Regions from separate parts of the Mesorhizobium sp. URHB0026 genome, predicted to be linked through region 3. Evidence: predicted binding sites of a transcription regulator. Region 3 holds the regulator's gene; each other region holds the start of a gene.
What was found. Region 3 encodes PhoB, which activates phosphate uptake and scavenging genes when phosphate is short. Its sites were predicted from a motif close to TGTCATNNANCTGTCAT; they were not measured.

Region 1 (5,671 bases), 350 kb from region 3:
ACCGTCATCTCATCTTCCAATCCCCACTGGCGCAAGGGCGACAAGGTCATCCTGAATGGCTGGGGTGTTGGTGAAACCCATTTCGGCGCCTATGCCGGGCGCGCCCGCGTCAAGGGCGACTGGCTGGTGCCTCTGCCGGAAGGCATGAGCGCGCATGATGCCATGGCGGTCGGCACAGCCGGCTATACGGCCATGCTCTGCGTCATGGCGCTGGAGCGGCACGGCATCCTGCCTGAGCGCGGGCCTGTCGTGGTGACGGGTGCTGCCGGCGGCGTCGGTTCGGTCGCCGTCTCAATCCTGTCCAGCCTCGGCTACCATGTCATCGCGTCGACCGGCCGCAACGCCGAAAGCCTCTATCTGATCAACCTCGGCGCCGCCGAGGTGATATCGCGCGACGAACTCAACCAACCCGCCAAGCCGTTGGCCAAGGAGCGCTGGGCCGGCGGCATCGATTCGGTCGGCAGCCACACGCTGGCCAATGTGCTGTCGATGACCTCCTATGGCGGCGCTGTCGCGGCCTGCGGCCTGGCCGGCGGCATGGATCTTCCGTCGAGTGTCGCCCCTTTCATCCTGCGCGGCGTCTCCCTGCTCGGCATCGATTCGGTGATGGCGCCGAAGGCCGTACGCCTCGAGGCCTGGCGGCGCATCGGCTCCGATCTCGATGTGGACAAGCTCGCCAGCCTGTCCACGACCATCGGCTTCGACGGCATCATCGGTGCGGCACACGACATCGTCGACGGCAAGATCCGCGGCCGCGTCGTCGTCGACATGTGACCCGGCTCAGGGGTGGCAGGCGCGGGGCGAAATTCCCCCATTGGCTGGCAAATCCGTCGCCGCCGGGCCAAAAACGCCCGATCAACTAAAATTCGAACGATCCCCCGCAATTTTCCATAATCTCTATCTGGCAAAGGATTTCGCATGATCGCGGAATCCGACAGCCAACAGGCCGACGCCGGCGACGACATCGATGCGGCATCGGCGCAACTGCCGGTATCGGCGCGGCGGTTTATCGCCGCGCCGCCGCTGGTCCCTGATCAGCAACCGGCCAAGCGCGAAGGCCTGCCGGTCCTGACCTTCGTTGCCGTCATGCTGCTGGCCGGCCTCTCATCCCTGACCGGGGCGCCAGTCTTCATCAGCCTTGCCTTGCTGGCAACCGGCCTTGCTGGCCTGGCCATGCATCTGCGCGCCAGACGCAGCGTACGCCGCACCGCGGTCCTGCTCGACGAAACCACCGCCCGCAACCGCGCCGAGATCGAGACGCTGGCCGACCGCATGTGGGAGATGCAGGAAAGCGAGGAGCGCTTTCGCGGTCTCATCGACGCGCTCGGCGATCTCGTCATCCATCGCGACCGCGACGGTTACATCGTCTACGCCAACAAGGTGTTCGCCGACATCGTCGAAACCGATCCGCGCGATCTTGCCGGCAAGACGTTGGCCGAATTCGGGATCGAGGTCGGCATCGTTCCCGATGCGGCTTTCTCAGATCATGAATGCCTGAGTTCCACCGACGTTGCCATCCGCACGCCGACGGGCCCGCGCTGGTTCTCCTGGATCGAGCTGTCGGTGCGCGAAAAGGACAGCGGTGCCGTCTCGCATCGCGCCATCGCCCGCGACATCACAGCACGCAAGCGCGCTGAGTCGTCCATGATCACCGCGCGCGAGCGGGCCGAGTTCGCCAGCCAGGCCAAGTCGCGCTTCCTCGCCACCGTCAGCCATGAGATCCGCACGCCGATGAACGGCATCATGGGCATGGCCAGGCTGCTTGCCGACACCAGCCTTTCGCCGGAGCAGCAGACCTATGTCGGCGCCATCTCGACCTCGGCCAGCGCCTTGCTTGCCCTGATCGAGGACCTGCTCGATTATTCCAAGATCGAGGCCGGACGCTTCGATCCCGAACCGCAGCCCATGTCGGTGCGCGAGATCGCCGACAACATCATCGAATTGATGGCCGCGCGGGCCTTCGCCAAGAATATCGGCCTCGGCTGCCATGTCGAACCGGATGTGCCGCAATTGATCACCGCCGATCCGGGCCGGGTCCGGCAGGTGCTGCTCAACCTCATCGGCAACGCCATCAAGTTCACCGACAGTGGCGGCGTGCTGGTCAGCGTCGCGCGCGCCCGAACCGAGACCAGCGACCGCATCTGCTTCACCATCGCCGATACGGGTCCCGGCCTGCGCGACGAGGACATGGAGCGCATCTTCGAGGAGTTCGAACAGGCCGACGGCACCTCGACGCGCACGCATGGCGGTGCTGGACTGGGACTTGCCATCTCCAAGCGCTTGGTGGCCGCAATGGGCGGCACGATTTCGGTTTCCAGCCGGCTTGGCGAGGGATCGGAATTCGTCTTCGAGATTCCCGCCACGTCAGCCACCGAGCCACCGCAGGGCCGGTTGAACGCGCTTGCCGGGCGACGCGCCGTGATCGTGTCCAAGAACACCGTCGAGGCCGACGCCATCGCCCGCACCATCCGCTCCAATGGCGGCGCGGCCGGCATCGCGACCACCGTGGCTCAGGCCGCATCCTTCGCCGACGGCTGCGACGTGCTTCTGGTCGACGCGGCCATGGAAGAGAGTGACGGAAGGCTGCTCAAGCGGCTTCGCCAGCATGGGTTTTCTGATTGCGAAGCCGTCACGCTGATCGCACCCACCGACCGCGGCATGCTGGGCGAGTTTCGTGCCAGCGGCTACGCGACTTTCCTTGCCCGGCCGGTGCGCGGAGGAACACTTTTGCGTGTCCTTTTGAGCAGCCACGCACCGGTCCGGGCCCAGCCGCAGCCGGAAAAACGCCGCGCGCCGGCGCTTCGTGCCTCAGGCGAACGCCAGCACGGCCTGTCCGTGCTGATCGCCGAGGACAACGACATCAATGCCATGTTGGCCCGCGCGACGCTGTTGAAGGCCGGGCATCGCGTCAAGGTGGTCGGCAACGGCAAGGCCGCCGTCGAGGCGGTCACCGGTGCCGGCAACAAGCACCGCTTCGACGTGGTGCTGATGGATCTCCACATGCCGGTCATGGACGGACTGGACGCCATTGCCGCGATCCGCCGCCATGAAGAGGAGGCCTCCGTGCCGCCGGTGCCGATTATGGTGCTGTCGGCCGACAGCCAGGAAAAAACCCGCCATGCGGTGCTCGCCCACGGTGCCAGCGGCTTCGTCACCAAGCCGCTCGACCCCGATGCACTGGTCAGCGCCGTCGAGGGCCAGGTCGCCGCCTGAGCCTGCTTTTCCGGGTGCGTGGCTGGTCAATGCCGCCGAAAAGCAGCCCATTCTCGGCGCCCGCGAACGCGACGCGCCGTGGGGTCCTGTGACGCAACGTAGCCGGTTGACCGTTTTCGCCAGCCGACGAAGTATTGCCCGCAACGCCGTATCACGGTACTGTCACAATCCTGTTGCACCTACACCGTATCCCCGTGCCAAGAGGGATGGCTCGAAGGAGAATCACTCGTGCATACAGTTATGCCGGAATGTGACACTCGGCCGAACGCCAGCAGCGCCTTGCTCGCCGGACGTAATGTCGATTCCGTCATAAAGGGTGCGGCGCTCGGCCGTATCGGCAATCTCGAAGTGCGGCTCGCCCGCAACGAGGCCGAGATCGCGGCCGCGCAGGAAGTGCGTTACCGTGTATTCTATGACGAGCTTGGCGCCAGGAAGGATTTGTTCCAGGCGCAGGACCGCCGCGACGCCGACCGCTTCGACCCGCTCTGCGACCATCTGCTCGTCCTCGACACCACGCTGTCCGGCCCTGAGCACCGCCGCATCGTCGGTACCTATCGCTTGCTGCGGCAAGAAATCGCGGCAACCGCCGGGGGCTTCTATTCCGAAGGCGAATTCGAGCTGACCAAGCTCATCGCCCGCCATCCCAGCCAGCGGTTCCTTGAACTCGGCCGTTCCTGCGTCTTGCCGGAATACCGTTCGAAGCGCACCATCGAAGCGCTATGGCAAGGCATCTGGGCCTACATCAATCACTACGAGATCGGGGTGATGACCGGCTGCGCCTCGTTCCATGGCACCGTGCCGGCCGCGCATGCGGAGGCGCTCACCTATCTTGCCCATCACTGCCGCACCAACTCGGCCTGGGACGTGCGCGCTGTGTCCGGGCGCTATTGCTCCATGGATCTGATGCCGATCGAGGCGGTCAACACCAAGGCCGCGATCGCGGCGATGCCGCCTCTGGTCAAGGGCTATCTGCGGGTCGGCGCTCGCATCGGCGATGGTTGCGTCATCGACCGCGAATTCTCCACGGTCGACATTTTCGTCGTGATGCCGGTCAAGGAGATCGGTGCCCGCTACGTCAACTACTATGGCGGGGAAGCGCAGCGCTTCGCCGCGTGACGCGAATAGCTTCTTTTCATGGAATGTCTTCCGGCCGCCGGCCGGGCCGGCTCTTGTAGGCTGGAAAGGTCCAGCCGAAACGGAGCGCGCCGCCGCGAACGGCCAACGCCGCGGCGAAGCCGGCCAGCTCTGAAACGATCGGCGGCAATCCTGTGACGTCGCCAGCCGTGAAGATGGCGGCGCCTGCCAGAGCGGCCGTAACATAGATTTCCGGCCTCAGCAGCACCGAGGGCTCGCCGGCCAGCAGATCGCGCAGGATGCCGCCTGACGTGGCGGTGAGCACGCCGGTGATGACGGAGACGACCGGCGAACCCGTAATGGCCAGACCCTTGGCCGCACCCATCACCGAAAAAGCGGCCAATCCGATGGCGTCGAGCCAGAGCAGCCATTTCCAGCGGGATTCGACACGGTGCGCGGCAAAGAACACCAGCACCGCGACCGCCGCGCAGATCAGCACGTAGCTCGAGTTGGCGACCCAGAAAACCGGCAGATTGAGGATGACGTCACGAAGCGTGCCGCCGCCGATGCCGGTGACGCTGGCCAGGAACAGGAAGCCGATAATGTCGAGCTGTTTGCGCGACGCCGCCAACGCCCCCGTCGCCGCGAAGACGGCAACGCCGGCATAGTCGAGGAGGGCGATCGGGTTCATGGAGCGAGTAGTGAAGTAGTCGGTAGTGAATGGCAATTGGCGAAGCAGGCGCCTACTCGTGCCGGTCCTTGCTACTCACTACTCTCTATTCGCCACCCCACTAATCACGCATCTTTCTCGGCCTGCTCATTGACCGGCCCTGGTTCGACCGGCGCGTCGGCGGCAATTTTCGGACCGCCCTTGGCGACGCCGACCATGGCCGGGCGAAGCACCCGCTCGCCGATCGAATAGCCCGGCTGCACGACCTGGACCACGGTGTTGGCCGGGACATCGGGATTGGGCACTTCGAACATTGCCTGGTGGAAATTGGGATCGAACTTCTCGCCCTCGGGAGCAAGTTTCTTGACCCCATGCCGTTCCAGCGCCGACAGCATGGCGCGCTCGGTCAGGTCGACGCCTTCGATCAGCGCCTTGAAGCCGGCATCCCCCGATGCCTTGGCCTCGGCGGGAATGGCATCCAGGGCGCGGCGCAGATTGTCCGACACCGACAGCATGTCGCGGGCGAAATTCGCCACCGCATAAGTGCGCGCGTCATGCACGTCGCGCGCGGTGCGGCGGCGCAGGTTTTCCATCTCGGCCGCGACCCGCAGCGCGCGGTCCTTCAGCTCTTCATTTTCCTTCAGCAGCCGCACAAGCGCTTCGTAGTCGCCATCGATGCTGCCTTCCGTGCGCTCGGCATTGGCCTCGGCCGCC
Region 2 (5,671 bases), 810 kb from region 3:
CCTCTCCGATCTCAAGGATCCGATCGCCCGCAACGCCAATTTGGCGTCCGATGCGCCGGCGACCGACGCCAACCGCACCACGCCCGGCAAGGAGGCCTGGATGGTCATGGTTCAGGTCTGCACCCATCTGGGCTGCATCCCGCTCGGCCAGGAAGGCGATTTCGGCGGCTGGTTCTGCCCGTGCCACGGCTCGCAATACGACACGGCCGGCCGCATCCGCAAAGGCCCGGCGCCCGAGAACATGGCGATTCCGGTATTCAAATTCATTTCCGACACCAAACTCCTTATCGGTTGAGGCAGGGGATATTTCGATGAGCGAGGGACACTCGACCTACACGCCGAAGACCGGTATCGAACGCTGGTTCGACGCCCGCATGCCGCTGCCCAGGATGGTCTATGACAGCTTCATCGCCTATCCGGTGCCGCGCAACCTGAACTATATGTGGACCTTCGGCGGCATCCTGGCGATCATGCTGGTGGCGCAGATCCTGACCGGCATCGTGCTGGCCATGCACTATACGGCCGACACCAATCTCGCCTTCGGTTCGGTCGAAAAGATCATGCGCGACGTGAATTCCGGATGGCTGCTGCGCTACATGCACGCCAACGGCGCCTCGTTCTTCTTCATCGCCGTCTACCTGCACATCTTCCGCGGTCTTTATTACGGCTCCTACAAGGCGCCGCGCGAGCTGCTGTGGATCCTCGGCTGCATCATCTACCTGCTGATGATGGCGACCGGTTTCATGGGCTATGTGCTGCCATGGGGGCAGATGAGCTTCTGGGGCGCCACTGTCATCACCGGCTTCTTCAGCGCCATTCCGCTGGTTGGCGACTGGATCCAGCAGCTCCTGCTCGGCGGCTTCGCCGTCGACAATCCGACGCTGAACCGCTTCTTCGCGCTGCATTACCTGCTGCCGTTCATGATTGCAGGCGTCGTCGTGCTGCATGTCTGGGCGCTGCACGTCGTCGGCCAGTCGAACCCTACCGGCATCGAGGTCAAGTCGAAGACAGATACCGTGGCCTTCACGCCCTACGCGACCATCAAGGACGCGTTCGGCATGATCGTATTCCTGTTCGTCTTCGCCTACTTCGTCTTCTACCTGCCGAACTATCTCGGCCATCCGGACAACTACACGGTCGCCAACCCGCTTAAGACGCCGGCCCATATCGTCCCGGAATGGTACTTCCTGCCGTTCTACGCGATCCTGCGCGCCATCACCTTCAACATCGGGCCGATCAATTCCAAGCTCGGCGGCGTGCTGTGCATGTTCGGCGCCATCGTCATGCTGTTCCTGGTGCCGTGGCTCGACACCTCCAAGGTGCGCTCGGCGGTCTACCGGCCCTGGTACAAGCTGTTTTTCTGGCTGTTCGTGGCCGATGCCATCCTGCTGGGCTGGCTGGGCTCGCAGCCGGCGGAAGGCAGCTATGTGTTCATGGCGCAGATGGCGACGCTGTTCTACTTCGCCTTCTTCCTGATCGCGCTGCCGGTGCTCGGCTTGATCGAGACACCCCGCAGGCTGCCGAACTCGATCACCGAGGCGGTGCTCGAAATGAACAAGGGTGGCAGCGGGCATCCGGCGGGCGCCACGGCAGCACCTGAGACCAAGGGCTGAGCGGTAGAGAATCTAAGGGGATTTGGCATGAAAAAGATTCTCACCTCGCTTGCGCTGATCGGCCTCGTGGCCGCCTGCACCGGAGTTGCAGGCACCTGGGCGTTCGCGGCCGAAGAGGCGCACAACGCGGCGGCGCCGACGCATTTCCCGATCAACGAGCCGAAGGAAATGAGCTGGAGCTTCACCGGCCCGTTCGGCACCTATGACAAGGCGCAGCTGCAGCGCGGGCTGAAGGTCTACAAGGAAGTCTGCTCGGCCTGCCATTCGATGAACCTGGTGGCGTTCCGCACGCTTTCGGACCTCGGCTACAGCGACGCGCAGATCAAGACGCTGTCAGCCGAATACACGATCCATGACGGCCCCAACGATGCCGGCGACATGTTCGACCGTCCCGGCAAGCCGTCCGACCATTTCCCGGCACCATTCGCCAATGAGGAAGCCGCCGCTGCCTCCAATGGTGGTGCGGCGCCGCCGGATATGTCGTTGCTGGCCAAGGCGCGCGGCGTCGAGCGCGGCTTCCCGCAGTTCGTTTTCGATATCTTCACCCAGTATGATGCGGGTGGTCCCGACTACATCCATTCGCTCTTGACCGGCTACGACCAGACGCCGCCCGCCGGCATGGTCATCCCCGAAGGCACGCACTACAACCCGTACTTCATGTCCGGCGTGTCGCTGAAGATGCCCAAGCCGCTCTCCGACGGCCAGGTCACCTATGACGACGGTTCGCCGCAGACCATCGACCAGTATTCCCGCGACGTGGCTGCCTTCCTGACATGGGCTGCCGAGCCGCACATGGAAGACCGCAAGAAGATGGGCTTCCGCGTGCTGGTGTTCCTGCTTCTGTTCGGCGCCCTAGTCTACCTGACCAAGCGCAAGGTGTGGGAAGCCGTCGCGCACTGAGCGATGCCGCATTCTGGAATTCGCAAAAGGGCGCCGCGAGGTGCCCTTTCTGCTTTTTGAGTGGATTGCGCCCTCCATGTCGCGGCGGTGTCACATGGCCGTCACCACACATCGCGATCCTGCGGCGCTCTCATCAAAGGATCACGCCCATGAAAAGATACGCATCGCTTGCGGCAGGCCTGTTGCTGCTCGTCGTTGGTTCCACGGCCCGTGCCGAAGACGCAAAACCATTCATCACGAACAAGGATGTCGACCTGACGATGATCCTGCCGCCGCCGCCAGCCAATGATTCGGCTGAGACCAAGGCCGAGCTTGGCGAGGTGCTGACCATGCAGGTCACGCGCACGCCCGAGATGGAAGCCCGCGCCATCGCCGACGCCGAGGAAAACGTCTGGCGTTTCGCCGATGTCATGGGACCGAATTTCAACAAGGACAAGCTGCCGAAATTCAGCGCCTTCTTCGATCGCGTGGTGGAGACCGAAGGCGCCGTCGTCGATCCGGCCAAGGATGTCTGGAAGCGCCCGCGTCCGCACCAGCTCAGCGATCTCGTCAAGCCGGTGGTCAAGCTGTCGAGCTCCGGTTCCTGGCCGTCCGGCCATGCGACCGTCGGCACGATGATGGGCATCATCCTGTCCGACATGGTTCCGGAAAGGCGTGCTGAGATCATGGCGCGCGCGGCCGAGTTCGGCCACAACCGCATCGTCGGCGGTATACACTATCCGTCCGACGTCGAGATGGGCAAGATTTCCGGCAGCGTCATCGCCGCCGTCCTGCTCAACCGGGATGACTTCAAGGCCGAATACGACGTGGCCAGGGCGGAGCTTCGTTCCGATCTCGGCATGTAGCCTTCCGCGGGAAATCGGCTGGAACGGAAGGGGCGCTCGATGCGCCCCTTTTTCATGCGGACTGCCTCCGCTCGGCGCGCGAGCCGCAATTAGCCCGTTGGCATGGGGGCACCGGATTGATATTCGACGCCTGAACGGCGGCGAGGCCCGTCCCGATACAGTGTTTGGAATTCTATGGTGCGGCTGCAGGACTGTCATAACTTTTCCGATTTCCGCCGCATGGCGCAGCGCCGCCTGCCGGGGCCGATCTTCAATTATATCGACGGCGCGGCGGACGATGAAGTCACCTATCGCCGCAACACGGAAGCCTTCGAGCGTTGCGACCTGGTCCCGAACGTCCTGCGGGGCGTGAGCGAGGTCGACATGTCGGTGACGGTGATGGGCCAGAAGCTGGCGATGCCGTTCTATTGCTCGCCGACCGCCTTGCAGCGACTGTTTCACCATCAGGGCGAGCGGGCCGTCGCCAAGGCGGCGGCCAAATATGGCACCATGTTCGGCGTCTCCTCGCTCGGCACCGTCAGCCTCGAGGAGGCGCGGGCAATCAGCAGCAGCCCTCAAGTCTACCAGTTCTATTTCCATCGCGATCGCGGTCTCGATGATGCAACGCGCCAGGGATATCGGCGTCGAGGTGTTGATGCTGACCGTCGACAGCATCACGGGCGGCAACCGCGAGCGTGACAAGCGCACCGGCTTTGCCATCCCCTTCAAGCTCAACCTTGCCGGGATGATGCAGTTCGCACTCAAGCCGGCCTGGGCGATCAACTACTTTACCCATGAGGGGTTCAAGCTGCCGCAGCTCGACGAGCATGTCGACATGGGTGGCGGCACCATGTCGATCAGCCGCTACTTCACCGAGATGCTCGATCCGTCGATGACATGGGACGACGTCGCCGAGATGGTCAAGCTGTGGCCGGGGCCGTTCTGCCTCAAGGGCATCATGTCGGTGGAAGATGCCAAACGCGCCGTCGAGATCGGCTGCAAGGGCATCATCCTGTCGAACCATGGCGGGCGCCAACTGGATGGCTCGCGGGCGGCCTTCGACCAGCTTGCCGAGATCGTCGATGCCGTCGGCGATCGGATCGACGTGGTCATGGATGGCGGCGTGCAGCGTGGCACGCATGTGCTGAAGGCGCTGTCGCTCGGCGCCAAGGCGGTCGGTGTCGGGCGCTACTACCTGTTCCCGCTGGCGGCGGCCGGACAGGCGGGCGTCGAACGGGCGCTTGAACAGATGCGCATCGAGATCGAACGCGGCATGAAGCTGATGGGCTGCACCTCGATAGAACAATTGACGCGCCAAAATCTCCGTTTCAGATAGTCTTCTGGGAAGCTGGCCGATGTCCGGCCATCGACAAGGCAGTTGGTCTGGCTCTTCGCGGCAAGACAGCAGACGCAAGCGTGGAGCGCAAACCATGAAATCCTCTCTCGAAGACACGCTGCTGGCATCGATCCGTACCATCCCGGACTATCCCAAGCCCGGCATCCTGTTTCGCGACATCACCACGCTGCTCGGCAATGCGCGCGCTTTCCGACGCGCCATCGACGAGCTCGTGCATCCCTATGCCGGGCAGAAGATCGACAAGATCGCCGGCATCGAAGCGCGCGGCTTCATCCTGGGCGGCGCCGTCGCCCACCAGCTCTCGGCCGGATTCGTGCCGATCCGCAAGAAGGGCAAGCTGCCTTATGAGACCGTGCGCGTCGCCTACAGCCTAGAATACGGGCTGGACGAGATGGAGATGCACAAGGACGGCGTCGCGCCCGGCGAGAAGGTGATCCTGGTCGACGATCTGATCGCCACCGGCGGCACGGCGGAAGCGGCGGTCAAGCTGCTGCGCCAGATCGGCGCCGACATTCTCGCCGCCTGTTTCGTCATCGACCTGCCGGATTTGGGCGGGCGCGCCAAGCTCGAATCGCTCGGCGTGCCGGTGCGAACGCTGATCGGGTTCGAGGGGGTTTGAGACCGGTTTGCCGAAGCAAATTGAAAGGTCCAGTGGACCTTTCAAAGGGCTCGAACGCCCGGAGCGATGGCGAAGGGCCGGGAGGCAACGCGAGAACACCATCGCCGGCGCCGCCCCTCATCCGCCCTTCGGGCACCTTCTCCCCGTAAACGGGGAGAAGGAAGAAACCTACTCCACCTTCACCAGCACCGCGCTTTCGAACTCCAGCACCTTGCCGCCGGTCGAATCGGTGGCCTCGCAGAGCAGCGCCAGCAACCGCCAGCCGGGGCGGGACGCGACGGGGCGATGGGACAGCGCCGTGCGCGTGAAGGTGATGGTTTGCCCGGCAAAGACGGGCTTCAGCCACTTCAGGTTTTTG
Region 3 (5,671 bases):
ACCTCGGCCATCGCCATCCTGATCGCCGTGCCGCTCGGCATCGGCATCGCCATTTTTCTCACCGAGCTTTGCCCGCGTCCGCTCCGGCGCCCGATCGGCATGGCGGTGGAACTGCTCGCCGGCATCCCTTCGATCATCTACGGCATCTGGGGCCTGTTCGTGTTGGCACCGTTCCTGCAGACGACAGTGCAACCATTCATCATCAGCGTGTTCCATGGCATTCCCGGCCTTAGCAGTCTGTTTGCCGGCCCGCCCTACGGCATCGGCCTGCTGACCTCGTCGCTGATCCTCGCCATCATGGTGCTGCCCTTCATCACCTCGATCACCAAGGACGTGTTCGACACGGTGCCGCCGGTGCTGAAGGAGTCCGCCTACGGCATTGGCTGCACGACCTGGGAAGTGACGCGCCGCGTCGTCATCCCCTACACCCGCATCGGCATCATGGGCGGCGTCATGCTCGGCCTCGGCCGCGCGCTTGGCGAAACCATGGCGGTAACCTTCGTCATCGGAAACGCGCATCGCATCTCTACCTCGCTGTTCGCGCCGGCAACGACAATCTCCGCGACCATCGCCAATGAATTCACCGAAGCCGTCGGCGATCTCTACACGTCGTCGCTGGTGGCGCTCGGCCTGATCCTGTTCGTCATCACCTTCCTCATCCTTGCCATCGCACGCTACATGCTGATGCGCATCGACGCCCGCACCGGAGCCTGACCGATGTCGACAGCCTCGTCGCTTCACAGCCGCCGCAAGACCAGAAACTCGGTGATGATGACGCTGTGCGTCGTCGCCGCGGGCATCGGGCTTGCCTGGCTGGCACTGATCCTCGGCGCACTGGTCTACAAAGGCGCCGCCGGGCTGTCCCTTGACGTCTTCACGCGGATGACGCCGCCCCCCGGCGATGCGGGCGGCCTGCTCAACGCCATCTATGGCAGCGTGGTGATGACCGTCATCGCCGTCATCGTCGGCACGCCGATCGGTGTCCTCGCCGGCACCTACATGGCCGAATATGGCCGTTTCTCCAAGCTCACCACCGTGGTGCGGTTCATCAACGACATCCTGCTGTCGGCGCCGTCGATCATCATCGGCCTTTTCGTCTACGAATTGATGGTGCGGCCGATGGGGCATTTCTCGGCCATCGCCGGCGCCGTCGCGCTGGCTATCCTGGTCATCCCCGTGGTCGTGCGCACCACCGAGGACATGCTCAACCTGGTGCCGAACGCCTTGCGCGAAGCCGGCACCGCGATCGGCGCGCCGCGCTGGGTGGTCATCAAGTCGGTCGCTTACCGCGCGGCACTGTCCGGCATCGTCACCGGCATATTGCTGTCGATCGCCCGCATCTCCGGCGAGACCGCGCCACTTCTTTTCACGGCGCTGAACAACCAGTTCTGGTCGAGCAACCTCAACGCGCCGATGGCCAGCCTGCCGGTCACCATCTTCCAGTTCGCTCTCAGCCCCTACGAAGAATGGCAGCAACTGGCCTGGACCGGCGCACTCATAATCACATTGACGGTTCTCGCGCTCAGCATCTTCGCGCGCAGCCTGACCGGACGCAGAGAGGACAAATGAGCCAGATGTTGTCTCCAGACATGACGATTGCCGCCGAGGCAGCCGCCAAGGCGAAGATCGAGGTCAAGAACCTCAATTTCTACTACGGCCAGTCGAAGGCGCTGAAGGACATCACCTTGTCGCTGCCCGAGCGCAGCGTGACTGCCTTCATCGGACCGTCGGGTTGCGGAAAGTCGACGCTGCTGCGCGTCTTCAACCGCATCTACGAGCTCTACCCCAAGCAGACCGCCGAGGGTCAGGTGCTGCTCGACGGCCAGAACGTTCTCGACCGCTCGCAGGACCTCAACCTGTTGCGCACCAAGATCGGCATGGTGTTCCAGAAGCCGACGCCGTTCCCGATGTCGATCTATGAGAACATCGCCTTCGGCGTCCGGCTCTATGAGAAGATCGGCAAGGCCGAAATGGACGGCCGTGTCGAGCAGGCGTTGAAACGCGCCGCGCTCTGGAACGAGGTCAAGGACAAGCTCAATGCCAGCGGCCTCAGCCTGTCCGGCGGCCAGCAGCAGCGGCTTTGCATCGCCCGCACGGTGGCGGTGAAGCCGGAGGTCATCCTGCTCGATGAGCCGGCGTCGGCGCTCGACCCATTGTCGACCGCGAAGATCGAGGAATTGATCGACGAGTTGCAAGCCGACTACACAATCGTCATCGTCACCCACAACATGCAGCAGGCCGCGCGCGTCTCGAAGCAGACGGCTTTCATGTATCTGGGCGAGCTGGTCGAATTCGACAAGACCGAGAAGATCTTCACGTCGCCTCGCGAGAAGCGCACGCAGGACTATATCACCGGCCGCTTCGGCTGATCTCACGCATACGAGGACCAGGATCATGGCCGAACACACAGTCGCAGCCTTCGACGAGGATCTCGGACAGATCAGCAGGCTGATCAGCGACATGGGCGATCTCGCCGGCATCATGGTCGGCGGCGCCACCAAGGCGCTGCTGAATTCCGACAACGCGCTGGCACAGCGCGTCGTCTCCGACGACGCCATTATGGACGCGCGCCAGCGCGAACTCGATGATCGCGCCATCACCCTGATCGCCAAGCGCCAGCCGATGGCCGACGATCTGCGTCATGTGGTCGGCTCGATCCGCATGGCGGGCGATCTCGAACGCATCGGCGACCTTGCCAAGAACATCGCCAAGCGCGTCGGCTCCGTCGGCCTCACCGCCACGCCGCGCGACCTGTCGCATTCCATAGACTCCATGGCGCAGCTGGTGCTGATCCAGGTGCAGGGCGTGGTCGAGGAATATGCGGCCGGCGATGCCGCCGCCCTCGCCAAGCTCAGGAATGACGACGAACGCATCGATGTCAAATACACTTCGGTCTTCCGCGAACTCCTGACCTACATGATGGAGGATCCCCGCAACATCACGGCTTGCACGCATCTTTTGTTCTGCGCCAAGAATCTCGAACGCATCGGCGACCATGTGACCAACATTGCCGAGAATGCGTATTATGTGCTGACCGGCACGCAACTGCCCGCCAACCGTCCGAAGCAGGACGAGACGGCGATGTCGGTGCCGGCGGCTTGACGGCAGGGATGATCAATCGATGATCGCGCCACGCATCATGGTGGTGGAGGACGAGGAGCCGCTGGGCGTGCTCCTCCGCTACAATCTGGAGTCCGAGGGTTACCAGGTCGAGGTGGTGACACGCGGCGACGAAGCCGAGATCCGCCTCCAGGAAAACGTGCCCGACCTCCTGGTGCTCGACTGGATGGTGCCGGCGGTTTCCGGCATCGAACTCTGTCGGCGCCTGCGTATGCGGCCCGAGACGGAGCGGTTGCCGATCATCATGCTGACGGCGCGCGGCGAGGAGAGCGACCGCGTGCGCGGCCTCTCGACCGGCGCCGACGACTATCTGGTCAAGCCGTTCTCGACGCCGGAATTCATGGCCCGGGTCAAGGCACTGCTGCGCCGCGCCAAGCCGGAAGTGTTGTCCAGCGTGCTCAAGGTCGGCGACATCGTGCTCGACCGCGAATCGCACCGGGTCTATCGCAAGAAGAGCGAGATCCGGCTCGGACCGACCGAGTTCCGCCTGCTCGAGTTCATGATGCGCCATCCCGGCCGCGTATTCTCGCGCAGCCAGTTGCTCGACAATGTCTGGGGCGAGACGATCTACATCGACGAGCGCACCGTGGATGTGCATGTCGGCCGCCTGCGCAAGGCGGTAAACAATGGCCGCATGCCCGATGTGATACGCACCATCCGTGGCGCAGGCTACGCGATCCGCGAGGATTGAGATCAGGCCACGTTCTTGCCGGATCTCACCTGCACGCCCGGCGCGAAGATCTCCTGGTCGACGAAGGTGAGCGCGCGCATGGCGCAGCCCTCGCGGATCAGCGGCAATTCGTTCGGCTCTGTATCGAAGGAAATCGACGTCGAATGCTGGCCGCCGGCGGTCTGGGCGATGGCCTCGCGCAAGGCCGGCTCGATCAGATCGAAGGCGGCGGCGCTGACGCCGACCATCGCAACGGGCGCCGGATCGATCAGCGCGAACAGGCTGCCAAGCCCATAGCCCAGCGCCTCCCCGGCCTTGCGATAGGCCTCGCGTTCCGGTCCGTCTCTTTCGCGCGCCGTGGCCGCCAATGCACGCATGTCGGCGTCGCTGACGTCGACCGGTTTGGCGTCCTCACCCATCTGTCCTGCATTGCGCCAGATGGCATAGTTGCCGGCATAGGCCTCGACGCAGCCGCGCCGCCCGCAGCGGCAGAGCGCGCCGCCCGGGCGATGGATCATGTGGCCGAACTCGCCGCCCGAGGAATGGGTGCCTGTGAACAGCTCGCCCTTCAGCACCAGGCCCATGCCGATGCCGTGCGAGAGCAGGATGGCGATGAAGTCGTCGCGGTAGCGCTCGGGGTCGCGCCAGCGCAGCGCCACCGCCATCATGTTGCAGTCGTTCTCCATGGTGGCGGGGATGCCGAATTCGGCTTCGAGTATATCGGCGAAGGCAATGTCCGTCTGGGGCGTGATCGGCGACCACAGCATGGCGCGCGCCTCGGTGTCGGTGATGCCCTGGATCGCCAGCGCGATGCGGGCGATGCTGGCGACGTCGAGGTCGGGATCCTCGAGGCGGCGCCGGACGATGGCCACGCATTCGCCGATCAGCGCCTCGCGCGACATGGTCAGCGTGTCCAGCCGGCGCTGCTCCTCCGATATCACCTGGCCGGCGTAGTCGATGACGGCGACGGAGAGGAAATTCAGCGACAGCACCACGGTCATGACCGCCGCGGCCTCGGGGTTGAGGCCAAGGCCAACCTGCGGCCGGCCGCGTTTCAGTGAGCCGGCCTCGTTCGGCTTGCCTTCGCTCAGGATACCTTCGCCGATCAGGTCGGCTGATATCGCCGATATAGTCGAGTGGCTGAGGGCGGTGGTGGCGGCGATCTCGGTGCGCGAGGGCTGGCCACCCCGGCGCACGGCTCCAATCACCATTGCTCGATTGCGCCGGCGCAGATCGTCGTGGCGGATTCCGACCGACATGATTTCCCTCCCCGTCGCCGCGGTTCTTGACGCCCCCCCGAACACCCTCCGGCAACAGGTCGAATACTGGCAGAAGCGGCTGGGGCTGTCATTTATTTATTGCGAGGCTCGAAAAAAGGCTTCCGGCACCTCAAAATCCGTCAGAATCGATGTTGACAGGGTTCCGGCGATGGACGAATATTTTTTCGAGGCTCGAAAAAATAGGGCCTTCGTGCCGGCCTTGGGGCCAGTTTGGTCGCGCCACACGCGGCGCAGGGAGGATATCATGAAGAGATTCACAGTCGCCATTCTGGCGGGTGTCGCCATGTCGCTGACGCTCGCGTCGGTCGCTCAGGGGAAGGACAAAGTGATCGGCGTGTCGTGGTCGAACTTCCAGGAAGAGCGCTGGAAGACCGACGAGGCGGCCATGAAGAAGGCCATCGAGGCCGCAGGCGACAAGTACATTTCCGCCGATGCGCAGTCCAATCCCGGCAAGCAGCTGACCGATGTCGAGAGCCTGATTTCGCAGGGCGCCAGTTCACTGATCATCCTGGCGCAGGACGCGTCGGCCATCGGCCCGGCGGTACAGAAAGCGCTCGACGAGGGCATTCCGGTCGTCGGCTATGACCGCCTGATCGAGAAC
Region 4 (5,671 bases), 300 kb from region 3:
GCGCTTTTCGCGGCCGGCGCCGAACAGCTGCAGGGCCGGCGAGCGGTGCATCTTGGGATTGTCGAATTTCGGCGTCGGCGACGGGTCCATGACATAACGGCCCTCGACCTTGACCGGATAGGCATAGGTGGTGGCGATGCGGCCGTGCTTGGCAATATCCTCATAGAGCTTCACATGCATGAGGCCGTATTCCTCCAACGCATGCATTTTCCGCGTTTCGGTCTCGCGCGGCTCGAGGAAACGCAGGGGTTCGGGGATCGGCACCTGGTAGACCAGCACCTGGCCCGTGGTCAGCGGATGCTCGGGAATGCGGTGGCGTGTCTGGATGATGGTGGCGCTGGCGGTATCGGTGGTGACCGCGACATTGGCGACCTTCTTGAAGAAGGCACGGATGGACACGGCGTTGGTGGTGTCGTCGGCGCCCTGGTCGATGACCTTCAGCACATCGTCGGGGCCGATGATCGACGCGGTGACCTGCACGCCGCCAGTGCCCCAGCCATAAGGCATCGGCATTTCGCGCGAGGCGAACGGCACCTGATAGCCGGGGATGGCGATGCCCTTGAGGATCGCCCGGCGGATCATCCTTTTGGTCTGCTCGTCGAGATAGGCGAAATTGTAGGTGGCGATGTCTGTCGGTTGCGCAGTCATTCCGCTGCCTCCTTTTTTTCTTCCGCCTGCGCTGGATTTTCGCGAGCCTCGTATTCGGCGCGCATGCGGCGCACGAGGTCGAGTTCGGCCTGGAAGTCGACATAGTGCGGCAGCTTCAGATGCTCGACGAAGCCGGTGGCCTGGACATTGTCGGAGTGCGAGATGACGAACTCCTCGTCCTGGGCGGCGGCGATAATGTCCTCGCCGAGCTCGGAGGCGCGCAGGGCGCGGTCGCAGAGCGCCATGGCCATCGCCTTGCGTTCGCTCTGGCCGAAGACGAGGCCGTAGCCGCGGGTGAATTGCGGCGGCGCCTTGGCCGAGCCCTTGAACTGGTTGACCATCTGGCATTCGGTGACGCGCACCGTGCCGAGCGGGACGGCGAAGGGCAGTTCGGGAACGTCGAGTTCCAGCTCGACCTCGCCGATGCGGATTTCGCCGACAAAGGGATGATTGCGGGCATAGCCGCGCTGGGTGGAATAGCCGAGCGCCAGCAGAAAACCCTCGTCGCCGCGCGACAGCGCCTGCAGGCGGATGTCACGCGTCATCGGGAATTCCAGCGGCTCGCGGGTGATGTCGCCGGGCACATGATCCCCAGGCATCTGGCCATCCGGTTCGATCAGGCCTTCACGGGCGAGGATCGCCGAGACACGCGGCATCGCCTGCGCTTTCGTCTCGCGCCGCAAGGGCTCGGCGACATCGGCACCGGCGGCGAGCTCGGGGTCGAGCAGGCGGTGCGTGTAGTCGAAGGTCGGACCAAGCAACTGGCCACCGGGCAGGTCCTTGTAGGTCGCCGACACACGCCGCTCGACCAGCATGGTGCCGGTGTCGATCGGTCTGGAATAGCCGAAGCGCGGCAGCGTGGTGCGGTAGGCGCGCACCAGGAAAATCGCCTCGATCATGTCGCCGCGCGCCTGAACGATGGCCAGCGCGGCCAATTCCCTGTCATAGAGTGAGCCTTCGCTCATCACCCTGTCGACGCCGAGCGCCAGCTGTTCGACGATCTGGTCGAGGCGAAGTGCGGGCACCGAGCGGTCGCCGCGCCGGCGGTCGGCAAGCAGGCTGTGGGCGTTGGCAATGGCGGCTTCGCCACCTTTTACCGCGACATACATATCACGCCTCCATCGTCTTGATGCGCGTGGTGCGCGGCAGGCAGGCTATGCCGTCAGATGTGGCGAGGACGATGTCGACGCCGCGCGGAAAGCGCCTGATATTCTGCTTCCACTGCTCGACGAAATGGCGCGGCATCCGTGCCGGCGCGATCGTGGCGCTGGTTTCGATACCCGGGCCTTCCAGCAACAGCGGGGTCCCTGAAGTGAGATCGCCGACCTGCAGGATCAGCGTCGTCGATCGGTCGGGATAATCCTGCGTGCCCTGCGAAAAACCGTCGAGCGCCATCATCTCGGCCGGCGTGGCAACAAACGCGAAATGCGCGTCGGGCGGCGTGTTGGCCAGCGGCGCGCCCGTATGGAAACCAAGCCAGGACCCGATCGCGGCGGAGGCATGGAGGGCAGGGTCGAGCCAGAGCGGCGTGTCGTTGTCGCATAGCGCCAGTGCCACGGCGCCCGATGTCGCCGAGAGCGGAGCCGGTGGGCGGGCCAGGGCCGGCAAGGGCTGGAAGCTGCCCGGCCGCGCCATGGCATCCATGACGGCCCGAAACACAGTCTGAGCGTTGAAGACCGGATCGGCGAAACCGCCCTCGATCGATTGCGCAGCGATATCCATCAATCTTCTCCGCGAACCATGGTGAAGAAATCCACCTTCGTTGCCGCCGTCTCGGCGCGGCATTTTTCGTGGGCAGCGGTGAGAGCCGAGCGTAAAGGCGTAATGAGCCTGGTCTCGACCTCGGTGCGGCGGGCAGGGTCCTGCCAGAGCGCGTCGGCTATTGCTCCCAGCTTCGCCTTCTGCTTGTCGCGGCCAAGCGCGTAGCAATGGCCGACCTGCCCGGATGGCAGCCGGACAGTGGCACGCGTGACGGTCGCCTCGCCGACATTGAAGGGCGCGCCGCCGCCGCCGATGCGGCCACGCAGCGTGACCAGGCCCGTCTCGGGACCGCGCAGAAGTTCGGCTTGCGAAGGCAGGCCGGACTCGTTCCAGAGCCGGACGATGTCTTCGCCGCTCGATTGCGCCAACGTCGCCATGGCGGCCTTGCGCTCGGCCTGGTCGCGGGCTTCCTGTCCTCGCATCGCCAATTTCCTCTTCATTAAATTTGTCTATTGATATAGACAACTATACAAATTATACCTAATACCTAGCGCGAGTCCATGACGGGTGGATGACATCTGACGGAAAGCGGGGGCAATCCATGAGCGAACGACAGCAAGCCGACAGCATCGAGCGACGCAGCGGCGTCTCACTGTGGCGCCAGATCGCCGACAGGATCCTGCAATCGATCGCTGCCGGCGATTTCGCCGAAAATGCCGCGCTGCCGCCCGAAGTCGCGCTGGCCGAGCGCTACGGCGTCAACCGTCACACCGTGCGCAGCGCCATATCGGCCCTCGTGCAGGAGGGCGTGCTGCGGGCCGAGCAGGGACGCGGCACCTTCGTCCTGTCGCGCAAGCGGCTGTCCTATCCGATTGGCGCGCGGACACGCTTTTCAACTGGCCTGCAGGGGCAGACGTCGGAACGGCACATCGTGCTGCTCGCTTCGTCGGTCGAGCACGCCAGCCAGCGCGTGGCCGAAGGCCTTGGCCTTGCCAGGGGTGCTGAGGTGATCCGGTTGGAGACACGCGGCGAGGCTGACGGACGGCCGGTGTCGCGCGCCGCTGGATGGTTCGATGCCAGACGCTTTGTCGGGATCGACAAGGCGATGGCGCAAACCGGTTCTATCACCGCCTCGCTCGCACGTTTCGGTATCGACGATTATCTCAGGCAATCGACCGTGCTCTCGGCGCGCCATGCCGACGCCGCCGATCTCGCCGATCTCGACCTGCAGCCGGGCGCCATCGTCCTGGTCACGGTGGCGGTCAACGTCACGCCCGACGGCCAGCCAATCCAGTTTTCGGAGTCGCGTTTTCCGGCCGAGCGAGTGGAGTTGAAGCTGTCGGCGCTGTGACGCCTGGCTGTCCGATCTCGATCACGGCCTTGATCAGGCCCGACTTTTCGTGGGCCCAGCGTGCGAGATCGCCTGGCGTATCGGCCAGCGTGGTGCGGTGGGTGACAAGCTTGGACAACGGCACGGCACCATTGCGGATCGAGGCCGCGACATGGTCGAAGTCGGCGCGCAACGCATTGCGGCTGCCGATCAATGTCATTTCTCGCTTGTGGAACTCGGGATCGGAAAAGGCAATGTCGTCCTTGACGACGCTGACCAGTACCAGCGCTCCGCCATGCGCGACGTGGGCGAAGGCCGATTGCACCGATCGCGTGTTGCCGGTGGCGTCGAAGACCACGTCGAAGCCTTCGCTGCCGGTCGCATCACGCACCAGATCGGACACGGGTGCTTGCGAGCCGTCGAGAATCGAAAAGCCGAGTTCACTCGCCGCGAAGACCAGTCTTTCGGTGCTCATATCGAGAAGTGTCACATCCAACCCGGCAATGCGGGCGAAGATGGCGGTGCCGAGCCCGATCGGCCCGGCTCCGATGACCAGAGTGCGGGCGCCAGGCTCGGCCCGGGCGCGCCGGACGGCATGCGCGCCGATGGCCAGGAATTCTACGGCGGCGGCGTCGGCGAGCGACAGGCCGTTGGTGGGATAGAGATTCTCAGCCGGCACCAGGATCTGTTCGCACATGGCGCCGTCGCGGTGCACGCCGAGCACTTCGATCCTGACACAGCAATTGGGCTTGCCATGCCGGCAGGCGATGCATTTGCCGCAGGAAAGATAGGGGTTGATGATGACCGGTTCGCCAAGGGCGAGGTCGACGCCTTCGCCGCGCTCGATCACTGTGCCGGAGACTTCATGGCCCATGATGCGGGGATAGGCGAGGAAAGGGTGCTTACCCTCGAAGATATGGTAGTCGGTGCCGCAGATGCCGACATGGCTGACCGCCACCAGAGCCCAGCCGGGAGGCGGCGCGCCGGGAGCCGGGTGGTCTTCGACAACAAGGTCGCCGGGCGAGCGGCAGACGACGGCTTTCATGCTTTGATCCAGTCTGTTCAAGAAATCGCCGGCCCGCGCCAGGCCGGCGATCGATTGGAATGCGTCATTTGCCGCGGCGGCGCAGTCCGTCGAAGTAGACGATGATGATGATCAGCGCGCCGGTGATGATGCGCTGCCAGAACGAGTTGACGTTGAGCAGGTTGGCGCCGTTGTTGATGGTGGCCAGGATGAAGGCGCCAAGCAGCGGCCCGTGCACGGAGCCGACCGCGCCGAACAGCGAGGTGCCGCCGATGACCGAAGAGGCGATCGCCTGCAACTCCCAGCCCTCGGCCTGGGTCGGGTTGCCGATGCCGATGCGGGCGGCGAGCAGCACGCCGACGAAGGCCGCGCACAGGCCGGAAAGCGTATAAGCCATGTAGATGGTGCGCTGGACATTGACGCCGGACAGGCGCGAGGCCTCGGCGTTGGATCCGACCGAAAAGAGATAGCGGCCCCAACGGCTGTGATGCAGGAAGACATAGGCGGGCACACCCACCAGGATCACCATCCAGAACAAATTGGGGATGCCGACAAAGGAATTGCGCGAGAAGGCGGTAAAGCTGTCGCTGTTGATGTTGATCGAGTTGCCGTTGGTCATCAAAAGGCCGATCCCGCGCAGCGAGGTCAGCGTCGCCAGCGTGATGATGAAGGGCGGCAAGCCCATCTTGACGATGCCGAAGCCATGGAAAAGGCCGATGGCGACACCGACGAGCAAGGTGATCAGGATGGCGACCGCGATCGGAACGCCGGCATTGATCAGCAGGGCGACGACGACGGTGGCGAAGCCGACCACCGCGCCGACCGACAGATCGATGCCGCCGGTGATGATGACGAAGGTCTGGCCGACCGCCATGATGGCGATCATCGAACCCTGCCGCAGAAGATTGGCGATGTTGTTGCCCGAGGCGAAGCTTGGCGTCGCCAGGGACAGGACGATCCAGAGCAGC

Region 1: olsB (l-ornithine N(alpha)-acyltransferase) is a predicted target of PhoB. The motif match lies at 3,374-3,390, and genes of this name have one in related genera.
Region 2: ACVWWD_RS01140 (acid phosphatase) is a predicted target of PhoB. The motif match lies at 2,602-2,618, and genes of this name have one in related genera.
Region 4: phnF (phosphonate metabolism transcriptional regulator PhnF) is a predicted target of PhoB. The motif match lies at 2,910-2,926, and genes of this name have one in related genera.

What each region holds. Positions count from the first base shown of each region.
Region 1 is NZ_JBSSCN010000001.1:671,583-677,253, forward strand. It holds gene acuI (acrylyl-CoA reductase (NADPH)) at 1-774, shown strand, start outside; gene ACVWWD_RS03420 (response regulator) at 919-3,213, shown strand; gene olsB (l-ornithine N(alpha)-acyltransferase) at 3,454-4,329, shown strand; gene ACVWWD_RS03430 (trimeric intracellular cation channel family protein) at 4,346-4,978, opposite strand; gene grpE (nucleotide exchange factor GrpE) at 5,083-5,671, opposite strand, start outside.
Region 2 is NZ_JBSSCN010000001.1:218,698-224,368, reverse strand. It holds gene petA (ubiquinol-cytochrome c reductase iron-sulfur subunit) at 1-295, shown strand, start outside; gene ACVWWD_RS01150 (cytochrome b) at 312-1,613, shown strand; gene ACVWWD_RS01145 (cytochrome c1) at 1,641-2,513, shown strand; gene ACVWWD_RS01140 (acid phosphatase) at 2,663-3,358, shown strand; partial or broken gene ACVWWD_RS01135 (alpha-hydroxy acid oxidase) at 3,536-4,673, shown strand; gene ACVWWD_RS01130 (adenine phosphoribosyltransferase) at 4,768-5,313, shown strand; gene ACVWWD_RS01125 (MaoC family dehydratase) at 5,482-5,671, opposite strand, start outside.
Region 3 is NZ_JBSSCN010000001.1:1,025,925-1,031,595, reverse strand. It holds gene pstC (phosphate ABC transporter permease subunit PstC) at 1-714, shown strand, start outside; gene pstA (phosphate ABC transporter permease PstA) at 718-1,569, shown strand; gene pstB (phosphate ABC transporter ATP-binding protein PstB) at 1,566-2,369, shown strand; gene phoU (phosphate signaling complex protein PhoU) at 2,395-3,102, shown strand; gene phoB (phosphate regulon transcriptional regulator PhoB) at 3,122-3,811, shown strand; gene ACVWWD_RS05155 (ROK family protein) at 3,814-5,049, opposite strand; gene xylF (D-xylose ABC transporter substrate-binding protein) at 5,315-5,671, shown strand, end outside.
Region 4 is NZ_JBSSCN010000001.1:722,840-728,510, reverse strand. It holds gene ACVWWD_RS03685 (alpha-D-ribose 1-methylphosphonate 5-phosphate C-P-lyase PhnJ) at 1-648, opposite strand, end outside; gene ACVWWD_RS03680 (carbon-phosphorus lyase complex subunit PhnI) at 645-1,757, opposite strand; gene phnH (phosphonate C-P lyase system protein PhnH) at 1,759-2,370, opposite strand; gene phnG (phosphonate C-P lyase system protein PhnG) at 2,370-2,831, opposite strand; gene phnF (phosphonate metabolism transcriptional regulator PhnF) at 2,951-3,700, shown strand; gene ACVWWD_RS03660 (zinc-binding alcohol dehydrogenase family protein) at 3,618-4,724, opposite strand; gene ACVWWD_RS03655 (ABC transporter permease) at 4,789-5,671, opposite strand, start outside.